Regions from separate parts of the Thalassospira sp. Z349TD_5 genome, predicted to be linked through region 1. Evidence: riboswitches for the same ligand, from Rfam matches in the RefSeq annotation. Region 1 holds a riboswitch; the other holds the start of a gene.
What was found. A riboswitch is a leader RNA that binds a small molecule or an ion and turns the genes downstream of it on or off. The one in region 1 is predicted to bind glycine.

Region 1 (9,504 bases):
GGGTGCGTTCTGGCCCTTAGCGTCTGGTTTGCGATGAACTGATCAGGTTGGGCCATGTCGTCATGGCGGCATCGGCGACGGCGATCATCTCGGCGCGGGTCGCGCCATCGCGTGCCTGTATGGACATGCCATGCTGCACCGTCGCGTAATAGGTCGCCATGGTGTCGATGTTGGCGATGCTTGGAATGTGGCCGCGCCGTTGTCCTTCAGCATACAGGTTTCGCAAGATTTCAGTCACTTTACGGCGATAACCGCGCAGGGTCTGATTGACGGTTGCGTGGTTTGACTCCGCCTGTGGTGCGGCCAGCACAACCAGACAGCCATGTGGTGTATCATCACGGGTAAAGGCGTTGGCCGAGGCAAACAGCACGTGATGGGTTGCGTCTTTGGGGTGTTTGAACCGTTCTAGATTACCCCAGATTTCTGTGCCGTGCAGCTTGCTGTAATGGACGATAACCTCATCAAACAGCGATTCTTTACTGCCAAAGGCGGCATAGATGCTGGGCGGGCGGAGTTCCATTGCCGTGCTGAGGTCGGCCATGGATGTATTGTCATAGCCGCGTTCCCAGAACAGGCCAAGGGCCTTGTCCAATGCATCGTCCCGGTCAAATGCGGGTGGTCTGCCGCGTGTCGCCATGGTCTCATTTCCCATTATGTAATGATCACTAAATAAATCACTTGACCTTAAAATGCAAGGCTGCGATCAATTGTGTAGTGATCATTACATAATTGGAGTTTCCTATGCAGAACCTTACTGGAAAAGTTGCCTTCGTCACTGGCGGAAGCCGTGGCATTGGGGCCGCCATCGCAAAACGTCTGGCCCGCGACGGGGCCACAGTTGCGCTTACCTATGTCAGTAGCCCGGACCGGGCACGCGATGTGGTCGGCGAGATTGAGGCGGCGGGCGGTACGGCCTTGGCGATAAAGGCCGATAACCGCAATGCCGAGGAGATTGAAGCCGCAGTCAATCAAGCAGCGGCACAATTTGGACAGATCGATATTCTGGTGAACAATGCCGGGATTATCGAATTCGCACCGATTGACGAATTTAGTATCGAGCAGTTTGACCGCACGGTTGATGTCAATGTGCGTGCGGTTTTTGTCGCGACCAAGGCCGCACTGGCCCATATGCCTGATGGCGGGCGGATCATTTCGACGGGTAGTAATCTCGCACACCGGGTGCCATGGCCGGGGTTGAGCCTTTATGCCCTGTCAAAATCGGCCCTTATCGGCTTTACCCGTGGGGTGGCCCGGGATTTGGGACCACGCAAAATCACCGTCAATGTTGTTCATCCGGGACCAACCGAAACCGACATGAACCCGGCAGAGGGCGACATTGCCGATGCGGCACGCAGCATCATGGCCATCCCCGATTACAGTGATGCCAATGATACGGCCGGTCTTGTCGCGTGGCTTTCCGGGCCCGAGGCAAAGGTCGTCACCGGTTCGGAGTTCACCGTCGATAGCGGCATGAACGCTTAATACAGGCGCAGTTACGCGCACGTTAAATGGATCTTCGGTGGGTTGGTCTTCAGCCCACCGACACCGGCAGTATCTGACGGAACTGGATTGCCGGGCGGTGGTTTTGCCGTCCACAGATGATTTGGGGATGAGTTTCTGCGAAGCAAAAGAACAGCCAAAGTGCGGGCGTAGGCCGTTTTTCTTCAATCAGGTTTTGGCCGCAATCCGTTTGGGTTCCTGCGCCTGACGTTCGGTGACCCAGGTGACGAATGTGTCGGCCGGCAGCGGTTTGGAATAGAGGTAGCCCTGAATGAAGTCGCAGCCCTTTTCACGAAGGTAATCTAGCTGTTCGACTTCTTCCACGCCCTCGGCAACAACTTCAAGGTTAAGGCTGTGGCCCAAGCCAATCACCGCATCAACAATCGCCTTGTCATCCATATCGACATGGATGTCATTGACAAAGGACTGGTCGATCTTGATTGAGCTGACGGGGAACCGTTTAAGGTAGTTGAGCGACGAATAGCCGGTGCCAAAGTCGTCAATGGCAATCATCACGCCAAGTGCCTTGAGTTCTTTTAGCGTCGAGACGGCTTTTTCCGGATTGTTCATCAGGATCGACTCGGTAATTTCGAGTTCCAGCGTGCCTTCTGGCATTGCTGTATCTTTGACGATTCTGGTGACACTCGATACCAGTTCAGCATCCTGGAACTGTGCGGGCGACAGATTTACGGCAATGCGGAGGCCCGGCAAGCTGCTGTCGCGCCAGATCTGCGTTTGTTTGCAGGCTTTTTCAAGAACCCATGCGCCGAGACGGTTGATCAGGCCGCATTCTTCAGCGACCGAGATAAACTCGCCCGGCATGATCATGCCGCGATCAGGGTGATGCCAGCGTACGAGGGCTTCGGCGCCAACGACCCGCTCGGTACGGCAATCAATTTTGGGCTGGTAGTACAGTTCAAGCTGATCGTGCTCAAGCGCGTTGCGCAGGTCTTCTTCGATGGTTTTACGTTCCTTGACTCGTTCGTGCATCGACGGGAGGAAGAAGCGGTAATTGTTGCGGCCTTCGGCCTTGGCGGCATACATCGCCATATCGGCATTTTTGACCAGCTGTTCGGGATTTTCGCCGTCCTCGGGGAACAGCGTGATGCCGACACTGGCGGTGGAATGCAGGCGGATGCCACGGCAATCAAACGGCTGGCACAGTTCATCGATGATGCGCTGGGCAAGGACAATGGTGTCTTCGATGTTTTGAACGTCGGTCTGAATAATTGCGAATTCATCACCGCCAAGACGCGCAGCGGTATCGGAATCACGAATGATCCTTGATAGACGTTGTCCCATTTCCTGAATCATCAGATCGCCGACATCATGGCCAAAGTGGTCATTGATGTCCTTGAACCGGTCAAGATCGACAAACAGAACCGTAACCCCGCGCTGGAACCGGCGGGCCGAGAGCAAAGCCTGACGCAGACGGTCAAGGAACAGGGTGCGGTTGGGCAGGCTGGTCAGCACATCATGCACGGCAAGGTGGCGCATGCGGGCTTCGGTCTGTTTACGTTCGGTAATGTCGGTATAGGTCGCAACATAGCCGCCGCCGGGCATCGGGTTGTGATCGACCTGAATAACACGGCCGTTCGGGCGGGTGCGTTCCATGCGATAGGGTTCGCGACGACGCGCAATCGCAACACGGTCGGAAATCAGGGCCTGAATGCTGACATCGCCATATTCGCCGCGTTCGCCATTGTAGCGCAGGATATCGGAAAGCGGGGTGCCTTCCTTGACCAGATCACGCGGCAGGTTGAGCAGTTCGATGTAGCGTTCGTTCCAGACCATCAGATTAAGGTCCTGATCGAACAGGCAGATGCCCTGACCAATATTATGAAGGGTTGCTTCGAGCAGTGCCTGCTTACGCTGGGCTTCTTCCTGCGATTGCCCCTGCAGGGCGACCATTTCGTTATATTCGCGGATCAAAAGACCCAGTTCGTCGGCACTGTTCCATTCAACCGGGCGGCGCAACCGGCCATGTTTGGTCATCCGGATGGAATGCAGCAGGCGGTTAAGCGGTTCCTTGATCGACCGTTTGTTGGCAATCAGCAAGCTGGCGGCAACGACGGCGATCAGCAGGCCAAACAGGACCATGTCAATCGCGATGCGCCGGAGAAGAAGGTTCTGGACACGTTCTTCTGTGAAATAGATCACCAGTTCACCAACGTCGTGGCGAACATTATTTCGTTCAAAATAGACTCGGCGCGACAGGCGCAGCGTATCGGCCAGTTCGGATTGGGAAACGCCAGTATGGGCAAATTCGGTTCCGTCGGCGCCAAGGGCCTGTACAGCAACGATGTCGCTATCACGCGCCATGGCGTTCAGTGCAGATTCGATATTATCAACATCAAGATACCAGAACGGTGTGGCCAGCACGCGCGCGTTAATGTCGGCGGTTTGTTCGACTTTGCCGTTCAAATCATCGCGCAAAACCTTGTAGCTGACGTACCCGAACACGACAAACAGCGCGAGCGAGAACATCGAAACCAGCGGCAATGCTATGAATAGCAACCGGCTGCTAAGCGACTTGCTTTGTAAAAAGCCGTATGATCCGCGCGACAAACGTATTCTCCTAGGCACTCACTTTCGACTAGCCAAGCTCTACAATACTCGACCTCGGTATGAGGGCCAATACCCCTTACGTTAGGGTTGAATGAACCCGGAAGCTTGTCGAAACGCAAGTTTGATTTTGATTTTCTTATAAATAAACGTCTTAAGTTCTCCAACCCCATCTATTTTGGAGTGAAGTGGTTCAGGTTCAAGTATTTGTCATCAATTGTAAGGATTTGTCACTATTTAGGGTTCAGACCTTAGGCACAGCCAGCCGGGCGAGTTCATCGCAGCGTTCGTTTTCCGGGTGGCCGGCGTGGCCTTTAACCCAGTGCCATTCGACCTGATGGGGTTTTAAGGCTTCGAGCATGCGTTGCCACAGTTCGATGTTCTTGACCGGCTTCTTGTCAGCCGTTTTCCAACCGCGTTTCTGCCAGCCAAAAATCCATTTGGTAATGCCATCACGGACATAGCTGCTGTCGGTATAGACATTGATGATGCACGGGCGTTTCAGGGCTTCAAGCGCGCTGATCGCGGCCATCATTTCCATGCGGTTGTTGGTGGTTTCCGGATCACCACCTGACAGTTCTTTTTCGACACCCTTAAAGCGCAGGATTGCGCCCCAGCCGCCGGGGCCGGGATTTCCGCTACAGGCGCCATCGGTATAGATCTCGACGTGGTTGTCGTCTGTTGCGTCTGAAGTCATCTCGTCACGTCCTTAATCAAGACCATAGGCCGATGCATTTTCCACCCGTTGATGGAACCGCAGTTTGGTGATGTATTCGCGGGGGTTCTTGGGCGTGACCAATGCGTCCTTGGGGGTGTTGACCCAGTCATAAAGACGGGTCAGCAAGAACCGCAAGCTGGCCCCGCGTGCCAGAACGGGAAGGGCTGCCAGTTCCGCATCGGAAAGTCCGCGTACCTTGCCATAATACGACAGAAGGTTTTTTGCCTTGGTGACGTTAAAGCTGCTGTCTGGTTCAAAGCACCACGCATTCATGCAAATGGCGATGTCATAAGCCAGAAGGTCATTGCAGGCAAAATAGAAATCAATCAGGCCCGACACATCTTCCTTGCCGGGGAAGAAAAACACATTGTCGGGGAAAAGATCGGCATGGATGACCCCCTTGGGTAGGGCATGCGGCCAGTTGGCTTCAAGATAATCAAGCTCATCACCGATCATTTTGCCCAAATCGGGTTCAACATCATCGGCGTGTTCCTGGCAGCTTTCAAACAGCGGCCGCCAGCCTTTGACGCTCAGCGCGTTGGGCAGATGCATTTCAAAGCCCAGACCCGCAGTATGGAGCTGTGCCAGTGCAGTGCCAAGTCCGGCGCAATGGTGCGGCTGGATGCGGCGCGGTGACATGCCCTGCAAGAAGGATGTGATGGCAGCCGGGCGACCGCACAGGCGACGCAGCGCAACACCATCCTTGCCGTGGATCGGGGTCGGGCAATTAAGCCCCGTGGCCGACAGATGATCCATCAGCCCGAGATAGAACGGCAGGTCGTCCGGGTTTACCCGTTTTTCATACAGGGTCAGGATAAAAGGTGCCTTGGTCGTCTGAAGCAGGAAATTGGTGTTTTCCACGCCTTCTGCGATGCCCTTGAACGAAACGACATCACCGATATCGTATTCGGCGACAAAACGAGAGATATCTTCGTCTGAAACGTCGGTATAGACGGCCATTGGGTCTTTAATATTCCTGAATTAGGTTTGAAACCAGATCAGCTTGCGAGCTGACGGGGCAGTTTGAAGGTCACATTTTCGTCGGTCAATGTGATGGTTTCAATTGTGACGTTGTAGCGTTCACGACAGGCATCAATGACTTCCTCGACCAGGATTTCCGGTGCGGATGCCCCGGCTGTGATGCCAAGGGATGTGATGCCTTCAAGGGTTGACCAGTCGATGTCCTTGGCCCGTTCAACCAGAACCGATTTGTCACATCCTTCGCGTTTGGCAACTTCGACCAGACGGTTTGAGTTTGACGAGTTCGGTGCGCCAAGTACCAGAATGGCTTCGGTCTTTTCCGCGATCAGTTTGACAGCATGCTGACGATTGGTCGTCGCATAACAAATGTCTTCTTTTTTCGGCACTGAAATGGACGGGAACCGCCGCTGAAGAATCTCGATAATTTTCGCGGTGTCATCGAGCGACAGCGTGGTCTGGGTGACAAAGGCAAGGTTTTCCGGGGTGTGATATTCCAGATTTTCGGCGTCTTCCTCGGTTTCGATCAAGGTCATGCTGCCCGGTGGCAATTGACCCATGGTGCCGATGACTTCCGGGTGGCCTGCGTGACCGATCAAAAGAATATGTTTGCCGTCGGCATGATGGCGTTCAGCGCCACGGTGGACTTTGGACACCAGCGGACAGGTTGCATCGAGATATTCCAGTTTGCGGCTTTCGGCGGCTTCGGGAACCGATTTGGGAACGCCGTGCGCCGAAAAGATGACGGGAACACCGTCAGGAACCGCATCAAGTTCATCAACGAAAACAGCGCCCATGTCGCGCAGGCGATCAACGACGAATTTATTGTGAACGATTTCATGTCGGACATAGACAGGCGCGCCATATTTTACGAGCGCCTTTTCCACAATCTCAATCGCGCGATCAACCCCGGCACAAAATCCGCGCGGGTTGGCAAGAACGATCCGAAGTTCGGCTTTGTCTGACATGATACTGTCCGAGTTTCCATGTGTGCTGGTACGCTCAGCACAGTTGTTTAAACGTTCTCGTTACATAACCCGCCTGATCTTGCGGTGCAATGTCTGAGCAACGTTTAGAGTATTGCTTTTGACGTATGGGTTTCCTGTTTTGTTTGTTAACCTGTGTTTGAAGCGGGTTGTGTGCGGCACGGCGAAAGAATAGACTGCGCGCGGGCCGCCCGAAACCGGGTATGGTCATAAAACAGACGGTATAATAGAGGCTTGGATGACGATCGGTAACGGATTGCGACGTACATGTGCATTTGGAATGGTCTCGCTTGCGGGGCTTTTGGCCGCGTGCGGGAGTAATCCGTTCGAAGAAGTCCCGGTACCGGCATGCCCGTCGGCCTATTTGCCAAAGGATACGGCAAAGCTGACCCAGTTTAATGGTGCAGGCAAGGATTTGACCGATGTCATGTTCGAAGCCGAGTTTAACGGGTATCTGGGCGATTGCGGCTATGACCTTGATGACAAGACGCTTGATGTGATCATCAGCCCGATCATCACCGCCGAACTTGGACCCGCAGCCCAGAGCCGTGGCGCAACATTCCAGTATTTCGTTGCCTTGCGCGATCCGGACGGAAATTTTGTTGAAAAGTCGGTTTTTGATGTGAACATGCCGTTCCCGCAAAACCTTAATCTTGCGCGCTATCGCGACGAGCAGGTCACCCTGACGGTGCCGCTTTCTGATGTGTGGGCCGGGCCGGAATATGAAATTTACCTGGGCTTCCAGCTCAGTTCAGATCAGCTCGACTATAACCGTCGTTTCGGGTCAGAATAACCGATCAGGGTTGAAAACCTCCGTCCGTGATTGCCCGAAATTAGGGGCTGGTCGGTTTGGGATGAAATCCGTATAAGAACGCATACCCAAGTGATCCCCGTGGGAGAGTGCCACGGTCCATAACGGATTGCGCGGACGCCGAAGGAGCAACCACCCCGGAAACTCTCAGGCAAACGGACCGCGGGGAGATGGGACTCTGGAAAGTAGGTAGCATCTTATGATGTATGCCTCGCCGAAGATGTAAGCAGACCGATGATCTAAATCGGCTGTGATTCTTTCAGGCTCCAAGACAGAGGGGGAATGTGGTTGGCCTTTGGTCGGCTATGTTTCGCAACCACTGTTCCGGAGACCTTGATGGCCGATGATCAGACCGAACTGCTTAAAACTGCCCTTCACGACCTGCACGTAGAGCTTGGCGGCAAAATGGTGCCGTTTGCGGGCTATGACATGCCTGTTCAATTCCCGCTGGGTGTGAAAGGCGAACATCTTCATACCCGCGCCAAAGCCGGACTTTTTGACGTTTCGCACATGGGGCAGGTCCGCCTGACCGGTGAACACCGCGTGGCCGAGCTTGAAAAGCTTGTGCCCGGTGATATTGCGATCCTTAAACCCGGTCGCACCCGCTATTCCGCCTTTACCAATGATGATGGCACCATCCTTGATGACCTTATGATTACCAATGCGGGCGACAGCCTGTTTTTGGTGATCAATGCGGCGTGCAAGGATGACGATATTGTCCATATGCGCGCCAACCTTGGCGATGGTGTGTCGCTTGAAGAAATTGATGACCGGGCGCTTATGGCGTTGCAGGGACCAGAAGCCGCCAGCGTTTTGGCGCGTTTTGCCCCGGCCGTGACCGAGCTTAAATTCATGAGTTTTGCCGAACTTGATATTGCGGGTATTGCCTGCTTTGTCACCCGGTCGGGCTATACCGGCGAAGATGGCTATGAAATTTCCGTACCAAATGATCGCGCCGAAGAACTTGCGCGCAAGCTTCTGGGCGAAGATGAGGTTGAGGCCATTGGTCTTGGCGCGCGTGATTCGCTCCGTCTTGAGGCCGGTCTTTGCCTGTATGGAAATGATATCGACACGACCACGACCCCGGTCGAGGGTGATCTGAACTGGATCATTAACAAACGCCGCCGCGCCGAAGGCGGGTTCAAGGGGGCGGATGTCATCCTTGATCAGCTTGAACATGGTGCAGACCGCAAACGTGTTGGCATCAAACCCGAAGGCAAGGCACCGGCGCGTGAACATACCCCGATCCTTAATACGGACGGGGAAGAAATCGGTGAAATCACCAGTGGCGGATTTGGTCCGACGGTCGATGCACCGATTGCCATGGGCTATGTGGCAATTGAATTTGCCGCACCGGGTACCAAGGTCGATCTTATGGTGCGCGGCAAGGCCCGCCCGGCAGAGGTTGTTGACCTTCCGTTCGCACCGCATCGTTATTTCCGCGGCTAAGTGCTGTACTCTTTCTTGAATGTGCGGCTGATCGCCGCGTTGGCAGACAATCGATCAACAGGGACAAATTAAAATGGCTAAGAAATTCTCGCAGGAACATGAGTGGATTGAACTTGAAGACGGCATCGCAACGATCGGGATTACCGATTATGCGCAACAGTCGCTTGGTGACATTGTTTATGTCGAACTGCCGGAAGTTGGTAAGAAACTGACCAAAGATGGCGATGCGGCAGTGGTTGAATCTGTGAAAGCTGCCAGTGACGTTTATGCGCCGCTTGATGGCGAGATTGTCGAGATTAACGAAGATCTTGACGTTAATCCGGCACTGGTCAACGAAGCCCCGGAAACGGATGGCTGGTTTTTCAGAATGTCGCTGACTGATGAGTCCCAGCTTGATGAGCTGATGGATGAAGCAGCCTATAAAGACTTCGTTGAAGGTCTGTAAGCATGCGTTATCTTCCCTTAACCCGCGCTGACCGCGCGTCGATGCTTGAAAC
Region 2 (9,504 bases), 1.2 Mb from region 1:
CGTCCTCGTCGAAATCGCCGTTCTTTTTCTTACCGAACGGCAAAGAATTTAGGATTTTCCTGAACACGACTTGTCAGTCTCTCACGATGCCGTTTTGGTCCTTAACCTTGCGGGCGCGGACCAAACAGGGAAATGCCCCTAATCATGTCCAGCGCACGCGACAGCTGATAATCGTCAATCGCAAGCTGTTCGGCATCATCGCGGCGGGAATTTGCATCCTTTTCCGCATCTGAGGTGCCTTCATCTTCATTGCGCAATGCGCCACTGAGCGATGCTTCGGAGCGACGTACATCGCTTTCGATGCTTTCGACGCGGGCCTGCGGGACGATGATGTCAGGTACGATACCGACTTCCTGAATGGATTTTCCAGACGGGGTGTAATAGCGCGCTGTCGTCAGACGAAGGGCGACGTTGCCCGGCATCGGCAGGATGGTTTGCACCGATCCCTTGCCAAAGCTGCGTGTGCCCATGATCACGGCACGGCGATGATCCTGGAGCGCACCGGCAACAATTTCAGATGCCGAAGCAGACCCGTCATTGATCAGAACAACCATCGGTAGGCCCTCGGCCAGATCGCCAGTGCGGGCGTTATAGCGTTCGGTGTTTTCCGTGTCGCGCGGACGGGTAGAGACAATTTCACCCTTATCAAGAAACGCATCGGAAACCGAAATTGCCTGATCAAGCAAACCGCCCGGATTGTTGCGCATGTCAATCACCAGTCCCTTGATTTCAGGGCCGATCTGATCGCGCATGTCGCCAATGGCGCGCTGCAGTCCGCTAAAGGTTTGTTCGTTAAACTTGGTGATCCGGATATAGCCGATCTCTTCTTTGACTTCGGCGCGGACCGATTGGATTTTGATCACGGCCCGGGTCAGGGTGACATCGAACGGGGCCTGTTCACCCTTGCGGATGATGGTCAGAATGATGTCGGTATTGACCTTGCCACGCATCATCTCGACGGCATCGTTCAGTGTTTTACCACGGATGGCGGTACCATCAATATGGGTGATGAAATCGCCCGGCTGCAGACCGGCCTTCTCAGCAGGCGTGTCATAGATTGGCGAGATGACTTTGACAAAGCCTTCTTCCATCGTGACTTCGATGCCAAGCCCGCCGAACTCGCCGCGCGTGTTGACCTGCATTTCCTCGAAATTATCCATGTTCAGATAAGAGGAATGCGGATCAAGAGATGTCAGCATGCCGTTGATAGCGGCTTCTATAAGCTGCTTATCATCGACTTTTTCGACATATTTTGTTTTGACCTGTTCAAAAACATCGCCAAACAGGTTCAACAGGCGATAGGTCTCGGCCGAGGAGCTTGAAGACTGCGCCAAACTAGGCGACGCAAGGCCGAAAGTCATGCCGGTCGCGAGAGCGAGTACTGCCAATCGAGAGGTTTTCATCCACTTACCTTGCCGTTTTTCGAGGCCAGCCACGGAAGCGGATTAATCGCTTCTCCGTCCTGACGCATCTCCAGATACAGTTTTGGCGCAGTTTCACCCATAATACCAACAGGTTCGCCAGCCAACACATATTGTCCTACCACACTGTCGAGCCGATCAAAACCGGCGATAAGACTATGGTATCCTTCGCCGTGTTCGATAATCAAGAGGCGACCGTAACCGCGGAAAGGACCAGAAAAGACAACTTTACCGTCAAAAGGGGAGACAACCTGCGCATTTTCGCGTGTGCTGATCTCGATCCCCTTCGACCGGGCGACGGTTAAACCGTCGGGCCCACGTGATTTTTCACCAAACAGTGTGACGACTTTGCCACTGACGGGCATGCGCAAATGGCCGCGCGCCAATGTGATGGAACTGCCAACCGCAAACTTTTCGTCATCCGCACTTTCCGCACTGGAGGCATTGCCCTTTTCGGCGGGTGGTTTGGGTGGTTCATTTTTCGCAATTGTCGAGGAGCCCAGCGTATCACTATCGGGTTCGGTGCGCTTGGCTAATTGTGGTTCGGGCTGTTGTTTGATCTGCTCGTCCGGGCGCATGCGTGGTATCGGCAGCCCTTCGGCGCGTGTACGCAAGGTCGCCAACAGGTCACCAAGTGACTTTGCCTCGTCGGCAAGCTTGCTGACGGCTTTGGCGGCTTCGCGGGCTTCTGCCTCAGTTTCCGACCGTAAACGGCGTTTTTCATCAAGTAACGCGGCAAGGGATCCGCGTTCTTGTTGTAGTGCGGCGGTTGCCGTTGCCATTTCTTCACGGCGGTCGCGGATGTCAGCGCGCAATGTCGAGATGTCATGCAGTTCGTTGCGCAAATCACGGGCATGCTGTTCAACACCGGGCAGGGCGGCCTTTAACAGAACCGCAGACCGCAGCGTATCTTGCGGCGATGTTGGCAGCGCAATCACGGCCTCGGGCGGGGTGGTTGAAAGCCGCTGAAGCGCCATCAGAATGCGGGCATATTGCCCGGCCTTGTCTTCTAGGCTGGTATTGGCACGTTTTTCACGTGCCTCAAGCGTTTCGAGCTGGTCTTCAAGGTCGGTCAGGGTCGTTTCAAGCCGCTGGGTGCGGCGTGCAACCGAAATGGCTTCGGATTGCAGGGCTTGTTCTTCGGTCCACAACTCACGCGATTTACGCGACAGGAATTCTTCCTGTTTTTGCTGTTCGGAAAGCTGATTTTCAAGCTGATCAAGTTTACGATCAACCTTTTGCAGCGATTGGGCAAAAGAAGGCGCTGCCCCGCCTGCAACCAGAACTGCAAAAGCAGCCAGCGCAGGCAGGGACATCTTTGAAGCTGTCTTAGCTCGCAAGAAGCGCATCATGTCCTTTCAGACCCTTAAGCAAGGGCGTGCCGGTCATCTCATCAGGTTGGGCAACACCAAGCAGTTGCAGCAATGTCGGTGCGACATCGGCAAGACGCCCATTTTCAAGCGTTACCCCTTCTGGACCGTTAACAAGAATGGTCGGCACCAGATTAAGCGTATGGGCGGTGTGTGGTTCGCCGGTTTCCGGGTTGACCATGACTTCGCAATTGCCGTGGTCGGCGGTCACAAACGCAACCCCGCCAACCGATTTGATCGCGTCAATTACTTGCCCAAGGCAGGTGTCGACCGCTTCGGCGGCTTTCATCGCGGCGCTCAGAATGCCGCTATGGCCAACCATATCGGGATTGGCGAAATTGAGGATAATCGCGTCATAGGTTTCTGCCTTGATTGCGGCAACCAGTTTTTCGGTTACTTCCGGGGCGGACATTTCAGGTTGGAGGTCATAGGTTGCGACCTTAGGCGATGCCACCAGAATGCGGTCTTCGCCCTCAAATACCTGTTCTTCACCGCCGTTAAAGAAGAACGATACATGCGGATATTTTTCGGTTTCCGCAATGCGGAGCTGTTTGAGCCCCGCCTTGGAAACGACTTCGCCAAAGATATTTGGCAGAACCTGTGGCGGGTAAATCGCATCCATATAGGCCGCATGGGCCGATGAATATTCGACCATACCCGCGGCAACGGCGAAGTTGACCGGCGTGCCACGATCAAACCCGTCAAATTCCGGCGCACAGAGGGCGGCCAGAATTTCACGCGCGCGGTCCGCACGGAAATTGGTCATCAACAGACCATCACCATCCTTGATTCCGTCAAAATCACCAATCACAGTCGGCAGGACAAACTCATCGGTGGTGTCGGCGTCATATGCGGCCTTAATCGCAGCTTCGGCACTTTGCGCGGTGTGGCCATCTGCGTAATTTTTGCCCTGCACCATTGCAAAATAGGCCTGACTGACACGTTCCCAGCGATTGTCACGGTCCATCGCGTAATAGCGACCGGTCACCGTGGCAATTTCAACATTGGCATCGCCAAGAAGGGCGCGGAATTTCTCAAGGAACTTGGCGGCACTTTTAGGTGCGGTATCGCGCCCATCAAGATATGCATGGATTTTGACTGGAATCCCAGCCCTCGCAATAATCTTTGCCAAGGCCGCCATATGGACCTGATGGGAATGAACCCCACCGTCCGACAGGAGACCTGCGATGTGGCAAACGCCTTTGCTGTCGGTCAGTTTGGCGATGACTTTTTTGACCGCATCGGTGTTGGCGATGGAACCGGTTTTGACGGCTTCGTCAATTTTGGGCAACTCCTGCATGACAACACGACCAGCCCCCAGGTTCATGTGACCGACTTCCGAATTGCCCATCTGACCCTCGGGCAGGCCAACATCCAGACCACAGGCCTTTAAAAAACCGGTTGGATAGGTAGCATAAAGTTCATCCCAGACAGGCGTGTTGGCCAAGGCAACAGCGTTGTCCTTGGTTTCTTCACGATATCCCCAGCCGTCCAGAATGCACAGCACCACAGGACGCGGGCGCTTTACGGAATTCAACTCAGTCACGTTCATAAACCCCACAGATAAGAATACTGATACAGATAAAGGCTGAATTTCCTGTAAATATGGTGACTTACAGGATGGTTCGCCAGAAATCCTGTTGTGCGCACTGGGTGGGACAGCCGTCAATCACATCAGGAAAATGTTCGATAGCGGCAATTTAGCATGAAACCCCTGTGATAGCAGCCACCCGACAGGTGAATTTTTTGCAGGTGCAAAGCTGCTTTTTGACAGGGGGGCATGGCGCGGATACTCTTGCCGACAACGGTGATCCTCAGAGGTGACATTTATGGCATCTCGTACCGTGACGGGAGAGTTCGACCATTGCGGTGGTCGGCGCCGAAGGAGCAATAGCCCCAAAAAACTCTCAGGCAGATGGACCGTCGCGGATTGAGGCTCTGGAGAGAGAAAAAGAAAGTCGCATCTATCATATCAGGGCGATGTTCGGATTCCACCGAAGGATGAAATCCGGTTGGCAGAAACATTGTTTTTGCAAGCAGGGGTACAATCTCAGGTCAAGGGACAGAGGGGGCGAGACACCGGTTCGCAAACGGCGCGACTTTTCGCGCGTTCAAGAGCCGTGAAGGAGGCCCTTTATGACCAATGTTCCCGCCACCGATCCCTCTTCGGGATCGCAAGGCAGATCATCACATGACGTAAACCTGTCTGTTGTTGATCTTTATACCATTGGGATCGGACCATCGAGTTCGCATACGGTTGGCCCGATGCGTGCGGGGTACCGGTTTTGTCTTGAGCTTGAAGCACGCAATCTTTTGGCCAAGACAGGCAGTGTGATTGTCGATTTGTATGGGTCACTTGCCCTGACCGGCAAAGGTCATGCGACAGATACGGCGGTGATTATGGGGCTTTGCGGGCAGCGGCCGCGCAGCATCGATCCCGACCAAATTCCCCCAACCATTGCCGCGATTGACGCCAATAAGCAGCTTTCACTGTATGGGCAGCATGCGGTGGCGTTTAACCGCGATACCAATCTGGTTTTTCATTTTGCCGAGACCCTGCCGCAACATCCCAACGGCATGCGCATTACCGCCTTTGACGGTGATGGGGTTAAAATCCACGCACAGGAATATTTTTCGGTCGGTGGTGGGTTTATTGTGTCTGGCGATGATCGCGGGGCGGAATATTCTGGCGATAACATTACCCTGCCATTCCCGTTTTCATCAGCCGATGAGCTGATGGCGATCTGTAAGCGTGAAGGAAAGTCGATTTCCGACATCATGATGGCCAACGAGCAAAGCTGGCGGGTCGCTGAGGAAACCATTGAATTTCTTGATCGAGTGCACGGCGCGATGATGGCCTGCATTGATCGGGGCTGCAAAACCGATGGTATCTTGCCCGGTGGATTAAAAGTCAAACGCCGGGCCAGCAAGCTTTATCATGAATTGACCGACAAACCCGAAGCGGGCCTTCGCGATCCGCTGACCGTGATCGACTGGGTTAATCTTTATGCGCTGGCGGTGAACGAAGAAAATGCTGCGGGTGGGCGGGTTGTGACCGCACCGACCAACGGGGCAGCCGGGGTTATTCCGGCGGTGCTGCGCTATTACGAACGGTTCGGGGCCAATGCCAGCCAGATTAAAATTCGTGAGTTTCTTCTGACGGCAGCGGCGATTGGATCAATCTATAAAAAACGTGCATCGATTTCGGCTGCTGAGGTTGGCTGCCAGGGTGAGGTCGGGGTTGCCTGTTCAATGGCGGCCGGGGCTTTGTGTGCGGTCATGGGCGGAACGCCAGAACAAGTTGAGAATGCCGCCGAAATTGGTATGGAGCATAATCTTGGTCTGACCTGCGACCCGATTGGCGGGCTTGTGCAGGTGCCCTGCATCGAACGCAATACCATGGGGGCGGTTAAGGCGATCAATGCAGCCCGGCTGGCGCTGCGCGGTGATGGGCAGCACACAGTGTCACTTGATAAGGTGATCGAAACCATGCGCCAGACGGGACTCGACATGCAAAGTAAGTACAAGGAAACCAGCCAGGGCGGCCTTGCGGTTAATGTGAACGTTGTTGAGTGCTAAAAGCTGTTCGGAAGAATAGGGTGTCAAATCAATGCCTTCGGATGTGATGTTCGGAGGCATTGATGTGTCCGGCCTCTTTGTTGCCATCGTTGGTTGGCAATCTGCTATGCTTGATTGAGGGAAAAGGGGCAAAGACCCCACCAAAGGTTGGATATAAACACATGAGCAAAAAGCTGTTCCGCATTTACATTGCGGTCAGTCTGGATGGCTTTATCGCGCGTGCCAATGGTGCGGTCAACTGGCTGGATCAATATGATCCGGCCGAATTCGATTTTGATAGCTTTCTGGACACCGTCGGGACCTTGATTATTGGCCGGAAGACCTTTGATCAGGTCATGCAATTTGGCGACTGGCCGTATGAGGACTGTCGCACCATCGTTTTGACATCCCGTGAATTGCCAAAAGACCGGCCCGTCAATACAGAGGCCTATGGTGGCAGTATCATCGAACTGGTTGATCAGTTGCGGAGCAACCGGGCTGATGATGGTGACATCTGGATCGTTGGTGGGGGATCTGTGGTGACACAGTTCCTGTTTGGTGGTTTTGCTGACCAGCTTGATATTTTTACGGTTCCCGAAGTTCTCGGACAGGGGATTTCGTTGTTCGGTCAGGATGCAGGTGGGATTAAGCCGAAATTGCTGGCCACCGAGCGCTATAATTCAGGGGTTGTCCGTTCCCAATACGGATTGCATTAAAAAACGAGAAATCGCGCCGGAGCCAAGCCGTTCTGGTGCGATTCCTGTTTTATGATCTTTGCTCAGGCGTGCCTGTTTCATCACCCGCCGCAGTTTTCTTTTCGCGAGTGTAATGAACGAAGTTTAAGCCGCCGGGGTAGATTATTCGCGGTGGTAGGGATGGTTGGTCTGGATGGCGTGGGCGCGGAAAAGCTGTTCGGCGATCAGGGCGCGTACCAGCATATGAGGCCATGTGGCCTTACCTAGCGACCAAAGCGTATTGGCGCGCGATTTCAAGGCGGGCCCGTGCCCGTCTGCTCCGCCAATCACGAATGCGATATTGCCGGCATATTGGTCAATCCAGCCTTCAAGTTTTTGGGAAAACTCGATCGATCCATATTCCTTGCCGCGTTCATCAAGGGCGACAACGAACGCGTTGTCAGGGATGAGGCCCAGCAGAAGTTCTGCTTCACGGTCTTTAAGCTGATTGGGGGGAAGTTTTTTCTTTTCTTCGACTTCGCGGACAACGAATGGCCAGCGAAGGCGCGCGGCATAATGGTCAAACAGGTCTTTTTCCGGGCCGGATTTCATGCGGCCCACAGCAGCAAGAGTAATTTGCATACGTTTTATCCAGACCTTTGACCGGGCCGTTATCTTGAGTGTCGTCTTGACAACATCGCGCAGTATGAAGCCGATACTGCGTGCAACCGCCTGATTGCACGCAGGCCAGCGACATGCCCAAACAAAGGGTGCTGACTGTTAATACAGTCGCGCGGCCTGCTGTTTGAGTGCCGGATTTTCAACGCCCCACATCTCTTCGATGTTGTAGAACGCACGTACTTCCGAGCGGAACAGATGAACAATGACGTCGCCGGTATCAACCAGCACCCAGTCACCCTGTTCTTTGCCTTCGGCGGCAGCGCGGCCTTGTCCAGCGGCTTTGATGGCTTCGACAATATGTTCGGCCATGGAAGCTACACGACGTGACGATGAACCGGTTGCAATGATCATGTGATCTGCAATCGACGTCTTGTCGGTCAGTTCGATGGTGACAATGTCTTCGGCCTTGTCTTCTGCGAGAGTACTCTGGATCAGCGAAAGCATTTCGCTCGGGTTCAGAGTTGTTTTTGCGGTACCTATGGTCGCCACCTTAATTTTCCGCGGGATGCCCCGGCATGTCGCCGACAGCAAAATTCACCGCGTTGCTTACACCTGCCATCTGCCTTCGGCGCGAATTGCGGTCGAAGATGCCGGATGGCGCTTGATTGGCAGGTATACCCAGGCCGGAACATTTAGATCGGCCAGCAAACCCGCCTTGTCCATCGGGATGCGCCAACGTTCCATACGGCGCGCAGCGGTCCCGGACAATGCCTTGTTAGAATACCCTTCACGGTCGATAACCGCAATGGGAGCATGCAAAATCAACCTGTTCCACCATTTCCATTTATGGAACTGGGCCAGATTGTCTGCTCCCATCAGCCAAACAAATCGTGTTTGGGTAAAACGACGTTGCAAGGCTGCAAGAGTATCCGCCGTATAACGGGTTCCGAGTTCGGTTTCAATTGCAGAAACCACAATGCGGGGATGCTTTGCCATCATTCGTGCAGAATCAAAGCGATCTGCGAGGTCAGCCATGCCATCGCGCGACTTCAGCGGGTTCTGCGGTGACACAAGCCACCATACCGCGTCAAGTTGCAGGCGCTTTAATGCCTCAAGCGAGATATGCAGGTGCCCTTCGTGGGCGGGATTAAACGACCCGCCCAGCAAGCCGACCCGTGGTGGGGCCAAATGTGATCTTGGTGCAGCAGCAATCATGGGCGCGTTTGGCCTGTGCCGCGCACGATGTATTTATAGCTGGTTAGCTGTTCGACTCCGACCGGGCCGCGTGCATGCAGCTTACCCGTGGAAATGCCAATTTCCGCCCCCATACCAAATTCACCACCATCGGCGAACTGGGTTGATGCATTGACGATCACAATCCCCGAATCAACTCCGTTCATGAATGTCGTGGTGGCGGCTGCATTTTCGGCAATGATCGCATCAGTGTGGTGAGAGCCGTACGTATTGATGTGATTAACTGCATCCGTAACGCCGTTGACGACTTTGATCGAAACAATTGCATCAAGATATTCGGTCACCCAATCCTCGTTCGTTGCCGGTTTGATATGGCCGTCAATTGATTGCGCGATGTCATCGCCGCGCAACTCGCACCCCTTGGCGACAAGGGCTTCGGCAATGCGCGGCAGAAGGCGACCGGCAACAGAACTGTCGATCAGGATGGTTTCGGTTGAGCCACATACACCGACACGACGCATCTTGGCATTGACGACAATGTCAACTGCCTTTTGCGGATTGGCACTGGCATGGACATAGGTATGGCACAGCCCTTCGAGGTGTTTAAACAGCGGAATGCGGCTTTCATCGGTGATGCGCGCAATCAGGGATTTGCCCCCACGCGGT

Region 2: it holds a riboswitch for glycine, as region 1 does, so the genes downstream of both, AC0VXT_RS02010 (L-serine ammonia-lyase) here and gcvT (glycine cleavage system aminomethyltransferase GcvT) in region 1, are expected to answer to the same signal.

What each region holds. Positions count from the first base shown of each region.
Region 1 covers NZ_CM149654.1:3,812,169-3,821,672, reverse strand. The annotation lists gene AC0VXT_RS17625 (TetR/AcrR family transcriptional regulator) at 17-637, opposite strand; gene AC0VXT_RS17620 (3-oxoacyl-ACP reductase family protein) at 742-1,482, shown strand; gene AC0VXT_RS17615 (putative bifunctional diguanylate cyclase/phosphodiesterase) at 1,669-4,068, opposite strand; gene rnhA (ribonuclease HI) at 4,310-4,762, opposite strand; gene AC0VXT_RS17605 (homoserine kinase) at 4,775-5,743, opposite strand; gene ispH (4-hydroxy-3-methylbut-2-enyl diphosphate reductase) at 5,782-6,729, opposite strand; gene AC0VXT_RS17595 (hypothetical protein) at 6,986-7,540, shown strand; glycine riboswitch at 7,631-7,731, shown strand; glycine riboswitch at 7,735-7,835, shown strand; gene gcvT (glycine cleavage system aminomethyltransferase GcvT) at 7,895-9,007, shown strand; gene gcvH (glycine cleavage system protein GcvH) at 9,081-9,452, shown strand; gene gcvPA (aminomethyl-transferring glycine dehydrogenase subunit GcvPA) at 9,455-9,504, shown strand, end outside.
Region 2 covers NZ_CM149654.1:428,861-438,364, forward strand. The annotation lists gene AC0VXT_RS01990 (divergent polysaccharide deacetylase family protein) at 1-67, opposite strand, end outside; gene AC0VXT_RS01995 (S41 family peptidase) at 102-1,403, opposite strand; gene AC0VXT_RS02000 (murein hydrolase activator EnvC family protein) at 1,400-2,737, opposite strand; gene gpmI (2,3-bisphosphoglycerate-independent phosphoglycerate mutase) at 2,751-4,343, opposite strand; glycine riboswitch at 4,630-4,724, shown strand; gene AC0VXT_RS02010 (L-serine ammonia-lyase) at 4,928-6,370, shown strand; gene AC0VXT_RS02015 (dihydrofolate reductase family protein) at 6,532-7,065, shown strand; gene rlmH (23S rRNA (pseudouridine(1915)-N(3))-methyltransferase RlmH) at 7,207-7,665, opposite strand; gene rsfS (ribosome silencing factor) at 7,804-8,193, opposite strand; gene AC0VXT_RS02030 (nicotinate-nucleotide adenylyltransferase) at 8,251-8,859, opposite strand; gene AC0VXT_RS02035 (glutamate-5-semialdehyde dehydrogenase) at 8,856-9,504, opposite strand, start outside.